2 regions of the Paludibacter jiangxiensis genome follow, and region 1 is predicted to be linked to the other one. Evidence: riboswitches for the same ligand, from Rfam matches in the RefSeq annotation. Region 1 holds a riboswitch; the other holds the start of a gene.
What was found. A riboswitch is a leader RNA that binds a small molecule or an ion and turns the genes downstream of it on or off. The one in region 1 is predicted to bind cobalamin.
Positions count from the first base shown of each region.

Region 2: another riboswitch for cobalamin. It lies ahead of PJIAN_RS12770 (ABC transporter substrate-binding protein); the one in region 1 lies ahead of PJIAN_RS06030 (TonB-dependent receptor plug domain-containing protein).

Region 1 is NZ_BDCR01000002.1:201,225-209,109, reverse strand. Features, by position in the region: gene PJIAN_RS06035 (YncE family protein) at 1-678, opposite strand, end outside; gene PJIAN_RS06030 (TonB-dependent receptor plug domain-containing protein) at 709-2,727, opposite strand; cobalamin riboswitch at 2,827-3,093, opposite strand; gene PJIAN_RS06025 (tRNA threonylcarbamoyladenosine dehydratase) at 3,206-4,030, opposite strand; gene PJIAN_RS06015 (DUF4197 domain-containing protein) at 4,624-5,499, shown strand; gene PJIAN_RS06010 (secondary thiamine-phosphate synthase enzyme YjbQ) at 5,511-5,921, opposite strand; gene PJIAN_RS15105 (RNA-binding protein) at 6,187-6,306, shown strand; gene PJIAN_RS06005 (B12-binding domain-containing radical SAM protein) at 6,406-7,885, opposite strand, start outside.
Region 2 is NZ_BDCR01000004.1:626,613-634,497, forward strand. Features, by position in the region: gene PJIAN_RS12770 (ABC transporter substrate-binding protein) at 1-799, opposite strand, end outside; cobalamin riboswitch at 895-1,175, opposite strand; gene PJIAN_RS12775 (hypothetical protein) at 1,578-2,315, shown strand; gene PJIAN_RS12780 (transposase) at 2,512-3,225, shown strand; gene PJIAN_RS12785 (threonine/serine exporter family protein) at 3,429-4,196, shown strand; gene PJIAN_RS12790 (threonine/serine exporter family protein) at 4,193-4,687, shown strand; gene PJIAN_RS12795 (class I SAM-dependent methyltransferase) at 5,110-5,883, opposite strand; gene PJIAN_RS12800 (hypothetical protein) at 6,412-6,990, opposite strand; gene PJIAN_RS12805 (RNA polymerase sigma factor) at 7,002-7,481, opposite strand; gene PJIAN_RS12810 (2,3-bisphosphoglycerate-dependent phosphoglycerate mutase) at 7,781-7,885, opposite strand, start outside.

The DNA.
Region 1 (7,885 bases):
ACCGTGCGAAAGAACATAAACATTGCCATCGTCGCCTGTATGAATGGTAAATGGATTCATATTTACAGTAATTTTCTGGGTCTCGGTAAATGAACTGATATTAATAACAGACACTGTAGTTCCATAGTTACCTGTCATATAGTTCATGCCGCCGGAGTTAGAGACATACAGGTTATTATTTGCAACACAAATACCATCCGGATTTTCTCCGGCAGTGGCATAGGCTTCAATGCTCAAACTTGTGGTGTCGATACGGGCAACCGAACCATCGAAAGAGCATACATACGCTTTGTTTTTATTGAAAGCAATACAACGGGGCTGACGGGCAGAGCTGCCGTTTTGAAAACTGATCGTTTTCAGGAACTTTCCATTCAGGTCGGTAACCGTCAACACACTCGAAACATTTACCACAATGTAGATTTTACCCCCATACACTGCCATATCATTACCTGTATCACCCAGCCCGACTCCGTTTTGAGCTTTGTACCAGTCGATAGTAGAGGTTGCCTTGTCAATATTGTAAGAGGTTACCGTACTGTTGTTGTAGTTCATTGTTCCCTGATTCAACACGTAGACGCTACCATTGGAGGCCACCGTAGTTTCGTCTTTGGTACACGAAGTCAGCGCCAGGCTACTTACTGCCGCTAAAAAGAAAAAGAAGAGTTTAAATTGTTGCATAACACACTTTTATTTAATTGATTTCTAATTTCAGAACTTCACTCCAACACTCACGCGCCACGAACGGCCCGGCATCGGATAATTTTTCACGATTACATACTGTTCGTCAGTCAGGTTCAGCACCTCCAGTTTCAGATCTGTAGTCAGGTGGTGCAGCACAAACGAACGCCAGAGCGCCACACTGGTTTCGGCATAACCATCAATAACTGAATGGCTCAAATCATAACGATAACCGGAGAAAATGCAATTGACAGAACCGTTCACCAACGGAGTAAGTACGCCGAGGGTAGCCACGCCCGAATGCTCGGGACTATACGCTATCAGCTGACCGTACGAGGAGCTGACCAGATTGCTTTTATCCACGGCATGTTGATAGGTGTACGACACGTCCATCGTCAGGTGCAACGAACGGGAGCAGTTATACCCGCCACGCGCCGACACATCGGCGCCGGTAGTCTCTACCAGTCCGAGATTCAGCATCGACCACACAAATAAGTCTTTGGCCGGCACCGCAATAATTTTGTTCAACACCCGGTTGTAATAACCGTCGAGCGACAAAGCCAAATAACCATCCGGCGTTTTTTTCTGATAAGAGATACCGGCATTCCACTGACGGGCAGTTTCGGGCTTCAAATCCTTGTTCCCAATGCTACTGTAATAAAGATCATTGAACGTGGGCATTCGGAAAGTCTCCTTATAGAATCCGCGCAATTGCAAGCGGTCATCCTTAAAAGGTAGCCATGCAACAGAAACCAGTGGAGAAAGGCGATTGTGCCCATTGGCCGCCGTCCCCTGTTCAACATGTTCGGTAAGCGTTGTTGCCAGCAAAGAGGCCTCTACTTTAAGAGCCGATGACGTATAACGCCCTGTGACATGTCCGTAACCGGTAAAACGGGTCGGTGTCGGGAAGTCTGTCATATTAGAGGTCAGATGATTCAATTGAGCATCCAGTGCCGCTGAAGCGTTCAACCGGTCTGATATTTTTTTGAAAAGAGAAGATGTCAGGTAATACTCCTGTTGGTAGTAGCGATCATCAAGACCGCCGGTAGAGTTCAGGAAATACGGATCCACATAACGGGTATCCGAATAATCCGCTTTCAGGCTTGTTTTCCATTGGGTTGTGGAAGAGAGCGCAACCTTATACTGCAATTGCATAAAATAATCGTTTTCCCACAAACGCTGACCGGCAGCTGCAAACGGATTATAGAGAATGACCGCTCCCGGCAATCCCCGCGTGCTGGTATAGGCATAGCCTTTGAATGTCCAGTCGCGACCCTCAGCCGGCTGATAATAGAGATTGGCTTCCCCGTGAAAAGTCTTTACGTCGCTGTTGGCTCGTTTGTAATGCTCCAGCAAATTTCCATTTTGAAACGTAAACGGGTAACGTCCGTTGGTGCACTGATAATCGGCGATTACCGAAGAAAGAAGTTTACCAGACAGCCTGTTCTGCACCACTATTGCCGGATGCAACAACCCGAAAGAACCGGCCGTGAGCGAAACATCTGTTTTCATCAGATGAAGGCTGTCCAGTTTCGGTTTTGCACTCTGTACCGTTAGCAAACCTCCGGCCGACATAGCTCTTGCGCTTTGCAGCAAATCGGCATTGCTGCCATTGGCCAGCGCTACTTCGTCAACATTCGAAAGGTTCATGCGGCCCAAATCTACCTGCCCGTTTTGGATATCGCCCATCATTACCCCATCGTAACTCACACCGGTATGCGTAGCGCCCAATCCTCGGATGGAAACAGTCTTTAAGCCCCCTACTCCTCCGTAGTCCTTCACCGTCACGCCGGTAAAATGTTTCACCACATCCGAAAGCTGAAGAACATTGAATTGTTGAATAGAATTTTTATCGAAAACCTGAACGGGAGTCACTGTTTGGCTGATATGCGGCATAGGAGTAGCCGTAACCACCACTTCACGGATGCGCTGAACGGAATCGAGCTGGGCAAAAAGCGGAGCACAAAACGCCAGCAACGCCATTATTCCCAAACATTTAATTCCGGAACGTAGCAAAAAGGTACGGATACAAAGAGAACGTAAAAACATAAAACTGCTTGAATTACAAACAGCTTCGCGGTTGTGCAAAAAATCAAATGGAAACTATGCCGATTCTCATTTGGTTGTAAGCTCTTTCCTCGAAAGCCTAAACTGTGAACTGCATGGCAGGTCTCCTGACTTATCCCCGTTTCGGACAGCCTTCCCGTCAATTAGTATTCAGTACTCAGTATTCAGTATTCAGAAATTAATCTGTGTACTGTCGACTGTGTACTGTCGACTGAAAACAGTGGCTAAAGTAGCGCCAAAACGTTGCATAGGACTTACAGTAGCGGGTCTGTTCAGGACTTACACCTGATTCCCTTTTCATCACCTGCCGGGAACCCGGACAAGCGAACCAATGCGACGACAAAGGTACTGCTATTTTTTTATTTGAACAATGAACAACTGAAAGATTATTGGCAAATAGCAGCCAACAACCAACTTAAAATATTGATTTGTAGAATTATGCAATAAAAGACAATTAATTCTACTCCTGATCACTGCCGATTGAGTACTGCTGACTATTAATAGCCTGAACTACCAGTCCAGCCAACGTAAAACCAAAGATAGCCGTGATATGCGCAGCCGTTCCGTTGATTTGAGCCTTCATGCTGCACCATTCGTGATTCACCAGTTCGGGATCGCCGGGGCCAACCTCTGCCTTCGGGCAAAGGCATTTTTCGGTGCCGCAGGTTGCTTTTTGCCCGCGATTTTGAAGCAGCTCGTCGCTATAAACGCAGAGAAATTTCTTGGCCGGTTTCTCTCCCTTACGGATTTTCTTGCGAAGCGCCGACCCAAGAGGACAGCCGTTTACTTTCCAGAATTCAGCAATCTTAATACGGGTAGGATCCAATTTGAGCGAAGCTCCCATGGAAGAGAAAAGAACCGCATTGGTGCGGGTAACGGTACGAATAAGATGGGCTTTACTGCCAAGGCTATCAATCGCATCGATCACAAAATGATAGGATGCTAAATCGAAAGAATCGGATGTTTCTTCGTTGTAAATACGTTGGATCGCTGTAATTTCGGCTTTGGGATTAATTTCGAGGAGGCGCTGTTTCAACACTTCGGTCTTTACTGCACCCACCGTTTTGGTGGTAGCATGCAACTGCCGGTTGATGTTGGTCATGCAAACACGGTCGGAATCGACGATGGTTAGATGCCTAATGCCGGTTCGTACCAAACTCTCGGCACACCAGCTTCCTACTCCTCCAACGCCAAAAATAATCACCCGCGCATTGGCCATACGCTCCATCACATCATCACCCAGCAATAACTCCGTACGCTGAAACAATCCTTTTTCAATACCCATCTTTCTATTATTCTTACGGTTAGCTATTCAACCCATTCATCCGAAACGGGCGTGCAAAATTACGCAAAAAACTCAATAAAAAACAGTTGTCGCATATTCTTAACAGGAACTACGCATTCGAAGAATTATATAAGGGGCTTCCGCCCCTATAACCCCGACTTCCTTTTTGTCTTGTCACAAAAAGGAAGCAAAAAAGCCAAGGCTATGCCCGCTTCGCTCAAAAAACCGGCGCTCGTCAAGCTAAATTGTCCAAACTTGCCCCTTCCTTTCGTCAGGAGCTTCAAACAATGGACAATTTTACGCTTGCCTCTCTTGTTTTTTGGCTCACCGGACAATGCCAATCCTAATCTGACGTAGCATTCTTTCCAAATTAAGCCGCTATTTTTGCCTATATATTTAATACGCAATCTCTGCTATTCTTAACATGCTGTACGAACAATACATGGCAAGGGTTATTGCCTCAATCGGTTCAAAGCTCCATTCTGACAAAATATTTCTTTATCTTTGTCTTCATAAAGAGAAATAAAATCACAAACACGAAGCAACCGGGAAACAATTTGATTCCCTCCTGCTTTTTAAACATGGACAACAGAATGAACACATTCAAAAAAATGATTGCGTTTGCAATCACTTGCCTTTTCATTGCCGGCATGCCTTTCTGCCAGTCGGAAGCGACTACTAAAGTCACTAAAAAAACCACGACTGCAAAAACGACTACCAAAGCAAAAACCACCAGTACAACAAGCAAAAGTACAGCCACCACAAAAACAGACGTAGCTTCTGCTACGACACCAGCAACAACTGCCGCGACTTCAAACAGTAACGCTGCTTCAGGTCTGAAAGAAGCGCTTGTAACCGGTGTTACCAATGCTGTTCTATCACTGAATAAAGAAAACGGATATTTCGGAAATTCTCTATTGAAGATTCTTCTTCCCAAAGAAGCCGATCCCCTGGTGAACAATATCAAACTGATTCCCGGTGGCCAAAGCCTTCTTGATGATGTGGTACTGCGACTCAATCGTGCTGCAGAAGATGCTGCCGGTGAAGCAAAACCCATTTTCGTAAATGCCATTACAGGTATGAGCATTACTGATGCCACATCCATTTTGTTTGGTAGCGACAAAACAGGAGCAACCAACTATCTAAAAAAGAGCACATACAGTCAACTTACGGCCGCTTATCAACCCAAAGTTGAAGCCTCATTGAATAAAAATCTGGTTGGCACCATGTCCACCACAGATGCATGGGCAAAACTAACAAAGGCGTATAATAAAGTAGCCAATTCGCTGGTAGGAAGCGCCTATAACCTTGCTCCGGTCAACACCAACCTTAGCGGTTATGTTACAGAGCAGGCGCTTAACGGACTGTTTACAACTGTCGGCAACGAGGAGATGAAAATACGCGAAAACCCGGCTGCCCGTGTAACCAGTGTCCTCCAAAGCGTATTCGGACTGCTGGATAAAAAATAAGCGAAAGTAATTCAGCTCAATACCGTTGCCACAATCCGGCGTGCTCCGCCGTGATTACGAAATTCGCAGAGATAAATTCCCTGCCAAATACCGATATTCAACCGCTGGCGGGAGATAGGAATCGTAAGTCCTACTCCCGCCAGTGTCGTTTTAGCGTGAGCAGGCATATCATCATCGCCCTCCAAAGTGTGTTCGTAGTAAGGCTCGCTTTCTTTTACCAAACGATCAAAAATACGTCCCATATCCACCTGCACATCGGGATCGGCATTCTCGTTGATGGTAAGCGCTGCCGAAGTATGCTGAATAAACAGGTGCAGCAAGCCGCTTTCGGGCAGAGGAGGAAGATTTCGCACAATTTCGTCCGTTACCAGATGAAACCCACGGGATTTGGGGCGCAATGAAAATTCAGTTTGAGAGACCATAAAACAAAACGATTTTAGTGACGCACAAAAATAGATAAAATGATCTGTTTCCCGACACAAAAAATCGTCATGCATGTATCGGCAAACCTGTGCCCATTTGACAATAGTGCGTCATTATGACGCCATTTTTCTGCCTATTTTACACCTTTTCGATATGGCTTGTTTTTTGCTTTAAATAGCCACGGAGCACAGTCCAGCTATGATTCATAACCGAACGCGACTCCATATTATACAATGTTTTATTTATAAAATAGGAGGTTTTAATATGGGAGCATCTGGAAACAAACAGCCCAAGAAAGTAAAGTCAGGCAAACATGCCAAACACGTTCCATCGTATCAGCTCGAAACAGAAACAAAAACTGTTGACGATCTGAAGAAGAAATAACTCTTCTCTCAATGGAATAAAAAGCCGAAATGAGGTTCAGAACTTCATTCCGGCTTTTTATCTATTCATGCAATATTACTTGCTTGCCAGATTATCACTTCACTTTCGCACAAACCATTTTTTGATCGGCATATCAAAGCCTGCGCCCTGCATATAGTTGTAGGTTGCCAGATTAAGCCCCTCTCCGTAATAATCCAGATCAATCTCGTGTGGAGTCGTAAAAGGAATTTCGTTGTTGGCAAAAGTGCCGGCAGAAATGCTAACGTGCTTTGCCCCTACACTTTCGGGGTTGAGACCCGAAGGACTGTGAGCCGTCATTGCGTAGCGATGCCAAAAAGCCGATTGCAGCCAGCCGTTAGCAAACAAATCGCGCACCACCTCAAGAGAATCTACCGTTTCCTGTGCCGTTTCCGTTGGGAAACCATACATCAGGTAAGCATGCGTCATTATGCCGGCGTTGGCAAAGTTCTTCATGCTTTCGCGTGCTGTTTCTATGGTAATGCCTTTATTTATCATCTTCAGGATGCGGGGCGAAGCCACCTCCAATCCTCCCGAAATAGCAATGCAACCCGATTTTGCCATCAGGTAACACAGCTCCGGAGTGTACGACTTTTCAAAACGAACATTGGTCCAATAGCTTACCGTCAGTTTGCGACGCAAAATCTCCTCGCTCAATTTTCGCAATAAAGCCGGAGGTGCCGCCTCATCCACAAAGTGAAATCCCGACTGTCCGGTTTGCTGCATCACGGCTTCCATCCGATCCACGATCAGTTCCACGGGAGCCATTTCAAAGCGTTGGATGTAATCGAGCGAACCGTCGCAAAAAGTACATTTTCCCCAGTAACAGCCATGCGCCAGCATCATTTTATTCCAGCGCCCGTTGCTCCACAAAGCGTGCATCGGATTGGTCAGCTCTATCAGGTTGATATAGTTATTGTGAAGCAGCCCGTCATAATCGGGCGCAGCAGTTTCAGTAAACGGAATATTCTCCTTGCTGTCAGCATTTGCTCTGACAATCTCGCCAGCTCCGTTACGGTAAAGCGTCCGCACCATCTCGCCACCTTCAATCAGGCGCAACAAAGGTAACTCGCCATCGTCGAAAGTCAGGTAATCAATGTAGTCAAAAATAGTCGGATCGGTAATGCTGCGCAATTCGGTATTGACATAGCCCCCTCCCATTACAATTTTCACCGAAGGAAATTCCTTCCGCAGCCATTGCGCGCAACGCAAACCGGCATACAAATTTCCCGGGAACGGAATGCAAAAACCAACCATTTCGGGATTGCACGCCCTGATCTTTTGCGCAAAGACATCCAGCATCAATTGGTCGATTAAAGACGGAGGCTGTTGCAAAGTTTGTTGCAAAGAAACGAACTCTGGCAAGCGCAGACAAAGTGACTCTGCGTAACGAATCAGTTCAAAATTCGGATCAAGGTTTTGGTTGATAAAATCGCACAAATCTTTCAGAAAGAGCGTGCAGAGGTGTGTTGCCCGATCATGATTTCCAATAACACCAAAAGCCCATTCGAGATCGTCTTCCGATGGAAAACGTTTGCTTTGCGGCCAAAAATCAAGATCG
Region 2 (7,885 bases), on a different contig from region 1:
ATCTCAACGCCTTCATCATCACCTCCAGCGTTTCGGCAAAAGTGACGGGAGTGGGCACGCAAGCCATATTGGAATCGATCACAATGACCTTCTTTTTGCGGACAGCCTCCAGATTGGAGAATTTCTCCCATCGCTGCTTCTCCTCCCGATCGATATTGCCCATGGTAACAATAAAGATCACCGACGGATTTTTGAGCAACACTGCTTCGCGGGTGATGGAACCCGAAGTCATTCCTTCGGCAATGTTCCGGCCACCGGCCAGCGAAATATAATCGTTCAGAAAAGTATTGGGAATTACTGCAAAAAGAGGATCGACACCAAGTTGGATAAATATCTTGCGTCCATCGGCTTTGCGGGCTTTCACACGGTCGATGCGCTGCTGTACCGACTGCAACACCTTGTCGGCAACGGCTTCGCGCCCCACCAACCGACTCAGTTGCCTGAACTGCGCACAGATTTCGGCATACGACTTCGGCATAGGGAACATCACAACCTGAATACCAAACTTTTTCAGTTGCGCAACGGTTTCGGGAGGAGTCATCGAGGAAGCAACCACCAGATCGGGCTTAAGCGACACCACTTTTTCTACGTTCACCTTGACAGCCGTGGCTACCACGTTCACCTTGCGGGTGGTTTTACAGTAACTGGTACAACCCACCAGCTCCTGTTCATCGCCGAGATATTGCAGGTTTTTTGTCAATGAGGGAGATAGAGAGATGATTCGTTTGGCAGGTGCTGCCAATAGCATAGCACATCCGAATGAAAGGACGAATCCGAGGAGCAATAAACGTTTAAGCATTGTGTAAACAGTAAATAAATGCTCGGGAAACTGCTCGGAGTATGACTACAAATGGAAGTAAGAGACATGCCCATAGAACCTTTTTCCCGAAGTTCCGGTTGATAAAAGCACTGGCAGGTCTTCTGGCTCATCCCCGTATCTGAGGCCTTCCCATTTTAGTAATGAGTAATGAGTAATGAGTATCGAGTGTTAGAACTGCGTACTTTTTACTGCATACTGCTTACCGAAAACAGTGGCAATGGTATTTCAGATACGTTTATGGGATTTACAGCTGCGGGTACAGCTCCGGAATAGTTCGTCAGCGACAAACGCACCGGATTCCCTTTTGGATCGTTTCCAGCACAGGAAACAATCACCAAATGCGGCGGCAAAGGTAAGGAAAGGTTTGAAAACTGCAAACGGATACAATCAAAATAATTTCTCCAAAACAATGACACAGCGAGGCAGACAACCAATTACAATATTGATATACAAACCAATACATATTAACCATTAAAGCATTAAGAAAAATGAAGAAACACGTCAAGCACCTTATATTTCCTAGTTTCATAAAATTAATTTTAACCTAAAAGCTGTTTTACGAGATGTTTTTTGTAGTTTTGAAGCCAGATAACAAGCAAAGAAAGCAATGGCTGGAAGCGGATTAACAGCAAAACAGTCTTAACCACGATTAACGCAGAGAACAGGATTACACAGAGGGAAATCAGAAACGAAAGCCGAGAGATACTAACAGGTAGATTGCATATATCAGCGTTAAACATAATTTTAAAAAAGAGCCATGAAACATGTAATCTTTATTATTGGAGTATTAATCAGTTTGCAGTTTTGCCTCGCTAATTCACTATTAATCAAAACTAGTGATTTATCAGCACAGCAGATAGCCTCAACAGATAACTCATCAAACGACACAACAAAAAATATCAAAAAACTGAGTATTAATACATCAACAAATGACAAAGAAAAAAAAGGCTTTGATTGGTATAATCTTTTGAGTGTGATTTTAGGAGGTCTTATTGGTTTATCCCCTGTAATAATTAACTTCTTTAGAAAACCCAAAATAAAAGGAAGAGTAATTAGCCAGTACGCTAATGTATGTTTGAATGAAAAAGGCGATAAGTATTCCACAATTCTACAGAAAATCTCTATTTTCTCGGAAAACAAAAATTTTTTTCTTAAAGATATTGAAATATTTGTAAAGTTACCTGGTCATTCTGAATTAAACTGCAAGAATTGGACATGGCGACAATTGACTTTTACCTTTGTTGAGAACGGAAACAATATTCAGAAAAAACTTATCATAGACCCCAAAGAATACTTACTCCACTTTACAGTTTTCCCTAAAGAGCAACCAATTATTGGCTATATTTCATTTACTTATGATTCAACAAAGGATGTAAAATTCGAATATGTCAAATATTTATTCAAGGATTATAAAGGCAATATTAAGGAATTAAGAATTAATGAATCTGAGATGGTTGACAACACTCAGATATTTGATGATTCTATATGGAAATAACACATATACTTTCGTGCATTCTGAAAGCCTGACCCGTGCTCTTCGCCTTAGCCGTTAGTAGTTATTTCGACCCCTCTTGGAGCAAGAATGTAGAGACAGCGGATCCTCGTTCAAGCTTAACGAAGTGTAGCTTGGACGCAAAATAAAATCGTTTGTAACTGATTAGTTTCCTTGTGCTATTAATTACCCATTAACCATGCACCGTTACAAACCCGAAATACACCATCGCCGTTCCATCCGGCTGAAAGGATACGATTATTCGCAGGCCGGATTATATTTTATCACGATATGCGTACAGGATAGAACGTGTTTGTTTGGAACGGTGGTCAACGGGAAAATGGCATTGAACGAGGCGGGTAAAATCGCCGTCAGTTGTTGGTTGGATATTCCCGCCCATTTTCCAAACGTAACGTTACACGAATACGTGGTAATGCCCAACCACATTCACGGCATCATCGAATTATCCGGAACGTCCGTAGGGGCGAAAAACATTTCGACCGAAAAAACGACCGAAAATATTTCGTCCGACGAAACGACCGGTTCCGGGACGGAAAACGAAACGGCCGGGATAGGAACGAAAAATATTTCAACCGATTCGTCCGAAACCGGTACGCCGGATAACTGGGCGAAAAATTTTTCGCCCCAACGAACCGAATCGCCCCAACGGACGGAACCGTCGGAATCCGAACCGTCGAATCCGCGCGGGACGTCACAAACCATCGGGTCGGTAGTACGGGGATTCAAAATCGGGGTAACAAAATGGATGCGTCAAAATTCGAACGTACACCACGTTTGGCAACGCAATTATTACGAACACATTATCCGCGACGAATTGTCGTATATCCGCATTGCCCGTTACATCAACGAAAACCCCGCAAAATGGCAAGGCGATAAATTTTATGGCGTCTGAATTAACCGATGTTCTTCCGCAACGATGATCAACCATTCAGAAATACATTCGGTCGTCATTTTCGCCATTCCTTCCATCGCCCCGGAAAACGCCCATCCAGCCCTATCTACTTTTTATAAAAAACTCACATAATTAATAATTTTGGTAAAAATATACTGTTTCAAGGGATTTCCGGTATTAATTTTGCAGTCTGAAATCACCTTATTACAACCAAGACATTTTCAATGGATCAAGTAAAATTTGTCGCTGAATATGCCGCTCACCTAATGGGTTGTGGCATACACACTTCCAGAGTGATCCGGAATACAAAGCGATTGGGCGACGCGTTGAATTTTGATGTAAATATCAGCGTATTCCAAAAGAGCATTATTCTGACTATTCAAAAAAACGAAACCCAACAGATTTTTAGTGAAGTAATTGAGATTCCGGCGCTACCCATCAGCTTTGAGCACAACTCCGAACTCAGCGGTCTGAGCTGGGAAGCGGTGGACAGAAAACTCTCATTCGAGGAGATCAAGGCGAAATACGAAAAGATTGTTTCCGCACCCAGAATGAACCAGTGGCTGGTTTTACTGCTGGTAGGTCTTGCCAACGCCTCTTTCTGCCGCCTGTTCGGTGGCGACTGGCTTTCGATGCTCATTGTATGCATTGCCACATTTGCAGGCTTCTACACCCGGCTGTTTCTTCAAGCACGCAAGATAAACCATTACATCATCTTTATCGTTTCGGCCTTTATCGCCTCCATGCTGTCGTCGACCGCTCTGCTGTTCAACACCACTTCCGACATTGCGCTTGCCACCAGCGTGTTGTATCTCATTCCAGGCGTTCCCCTAATCAACGGCGTGATCGACATTATTGAAGGGCATACCCTTACCGGCATCAGTCGGCTTACGAATGCCTTTTTGCTTATCATCTGCATTGCCATCGGCCTTTCTTTCACGTTATTCCTCTTTACCAATCGCTTAGTATGATAATTTTCGATATACTCTCAGACGGATTATTCGGCGCCATCGCAGCCATCGGTTTCGGCGCCATCTCCAATCCCCCGAAACGGGCCTTCAAGTTTATTGCTCTACTGGGCGCTATCGGTCATGCCTGTCGCTTTTGCCTGATGACGTACCTGCATGTGGACATTGCTTCGGCTTCGCTTGTCAGCGGATTGATTATTGGTTTCGGCAGTCTTTTGCTCGGCAAACCGATCTATTGTCCTACAACCGTGATTTTTATTCCGGCGCTGTTGCCCATGATTCCGGGAAAATATGCCTATAACACCATCTTTTCTCAGATCATGTTTTTGCAAAATATCAATCAACCCGATTTAAAGGCGAAATACATGGAAATGTTTTTCTCAAATGGTATGGTTACCCTGACGGTTATCTTTTTGCTGGCCATCGGAGCCACCCTGCCAATGTTTATTTTCCACTCCCGTTCGCATTCATTGACCCGACGGGCGTATAAATAAATATATGATCATCTGGGGCATTGTACCTAAACAAAAAGAATGACACATTATTCAGTTTCCTTAGCTCTCTTTGCAGTAAACAAATCTGAGATTAACCACAAAGAACGCAAAGCATGCGCAAAGTACACAAAGAAGTCATCTTGACTTTTCTAAAACAAAATAATTTCGCTCCTATGGAGCTCTAAAAAAGATTGTTCAACGATTTTCTACCATAATGTCGCTTCTCTGAAGCTTAATAAAAGCTCCTTTAGGAGCAATATTATGGTAGAAATTATCATTCTTTACGAATCAAAAGCTCCGTAGGAGTGACATTATAAAAAGTCAAGATGACTTCAAAGAGTAGACTTTAGGTAAATAATCCAATAGTCATTAAAAAAATCAAAGGATTGCCTCCTCAATGGAAGCAATCCTTTTTCGTTGCGTCAGATCTTCCGACCGATATAAAATACGTAACCGTAATAGGCCTTGTATTTACGATAGAGCTCTGCTTCGTGTCGCTGATAGGCAACCAACTCTTCGGCAGTAGCGTTACCGGCATATTTAGTCAGAAAATTGTCCTGCACGGCAGCCTGCTGCACATAAAAGTGATCGGTCCAGCATTCCTCGGGCAGGATAAACGTAGCCACAGGTACGTAACCAGCCTTCTGAAGCTGAGCCGTCTTCACCGCAATGGTATCGATTTCGGGATATGCATTCTTCCAGAAGGAATCAATCTCTTCCGGGCGTTCGTCGGTAAACCATGATGCCTCGGTAACGGCAAGATAACCCCCACTCTTCAGGAAACGACGCCATTCGTTCACGCCCCGCTCGAAACCAATGTTGTAAATGGCACCTTCCGACCAAATCAGATCCAGCTCTTCATCCTGAAAAGGCAGATTATCCATCGAGCCGACGATACCTTTCACCCGATGCTGCAAATTCAGCGCCGCAGCATTGGTATTGAACAGGTTGATAAAGCGCGGGAAGAGGTCGATACCGGTAGTCTCTCCGGGAGCATGTTGTGCCAGCACCATTGTCTGACCTCCCGTTCCGCAACCGATGTCGGCAATGCGCGAATGTTCGGTCAGGTTATCTACAAAACTGAGCGCTTTCAGGGTCACTTCGGGGCTGCCCGGCCCCTGACGGTCGATACTCGCAAAATATTCACAGATTAAATCGAAGTCGAAGTCGTGGATAGAACTATTTTCGTTACTCATGATGTTTAAATGATTTGAATGACTGCAACAACGGGAGAAATGAACGGTTTCATCTCATTCGAGCAGTCAGGTTTATAAATAAACAGATACGATAAAGTTTCCCGGCCAGGTGAGAGTCCGGGAGAATTCGAGGGGATAACCGCGGAGTTTCAGTCCGGGGTTATTTACTTTACAATGTCCGTAGTCGATTTAAACATCCAACGATTTTAGTAATGCAAAGATACGGTTTTTCATAAGCAATTATTTATAAATCAGGCTAAAAATTAAGGCCGAATACCTAATCCGGCTAATTCATAACCCCGACTTTTAAGTCGGGAATAAAACCAGATCAAATATGATTGGCTTTAGCCTTGATGTTTGACGCGTTCTTTGTTTCATCTATCTCTTTTCATGGCTAAAGCCGGGAAGCACTCAATTCCAAGCCTGCTCCGCCCTAAAGTGGCGGAGTTATAGTAGCGGCTTTACGCAAAAAAAGCCCATCGTTGACCACTAAGAGCAAACGACGGGCTTTTACGTCAAGCAAGACAATTATTCGTTATCAAAATCTTTCAGATCCTTGTAACTTTTTATCAATGAGTCGATATCTTTCATTTTCTTAAAGAAGAGCAATAAACCAATACTTAATCCAACACCTGCTCCCACAATAAAGCCCGTCATCTCAGCTGTATTGTGCAAACCTTTATTAAAGAGCACAAACAACACCAATATCGGAATAATGGCAATCAAACCGACCACTGTTCTCATACGAGTAAGTACCTTATAACGGATCGCCTTTTGAAGTAGCTCAGTCGTTGAGCAGGTATCAATTTGCATCCGGTTCAATAAATAAATTTTATACACCTGCCAAATTCCGCACAATATAAATACTGCTTCCATCAGTATTACCATCGAAACTGAATATACGCCTGTAAAGAACAATGTCATTACAAAGCCGGAAAACACAATGCAGAGAATAAGGAAAGCCACTTCGAAACGCATCAATTTATCCTTTGCCGATTGATGACGCGTATTCAACATTTCATTAATTAATCGTTTGTTCAGCACCTCTGTTTTTTCGAGACGCTGGTTCAGTTCATTCCATGAGTTTTTTATTTCGTCAAGTTCCATAGTAGTTATTTTTAACAATTCGACATTTGAGACAATTTCTCTTTGATACGATTGATGCGCACGCCAACATTATTGCGGGTAATCCCCACTATCTGAGCAATTTCATCATACGAACGTTCTTCGAGATAGAGCAATACGATCGCTTTCTCTATTTCGTTCAGGCGGTTAATCAGGGTGTAGAGCTCCTTTATTTGCGAGGCATCGGTTGCATCGTCGTACACGATCAGATCCTCCGACAAAGCGGTAGTTTTGGGCCTAGAACCGGATTTCCGCATAAATGTCACGCAGGTATTCAGCGCAATACGATATATCCAGGTCTGCACCTTGCAATCGCCCCGAAACGTCGGGTATCCCTTCCACAAATTGATTATCACCTCCTGAAAAAGATCTTGCGGAGTATCGGCTTCGTTGGCGTACATATAGCAAAACTTGTATATCAACGCTTTGTTTTGCTCAATCAGTGACACAAAATGTTGTTGTTGATCTTCCATTCAAATAATAGTTGTTTTATGAGTTGAACCGTTGGATTCGAGCTGGCCCGGCTACGAACTCCGGCACGGTTGCATGCATGCTAACTCTTGTATTTGTTCTATTAGTCGCATAAACGGCTGCAATATTACAGCTTTTCAGAAAATAATTAACATAAGCCAGCATTTTCTTTCTACCCTGTCATGTATCTAATTAAAATTCAAAGAATAACGACTGTGACCATTGCTATTCTATTTACACAAAAAATGCTGCAAAAGACACTCTCTTGCAGCATTTTAATCCAATCAATCAACTTATTTTCTCACATGGCTCGTTTTACAACGCCATCTTTGTATTCGAAATAGAGCGGAACGCCGGTCGGTATTTCCAGCTTGAGCACCTCTTCTTCCGACAGGCCGTCGATGTG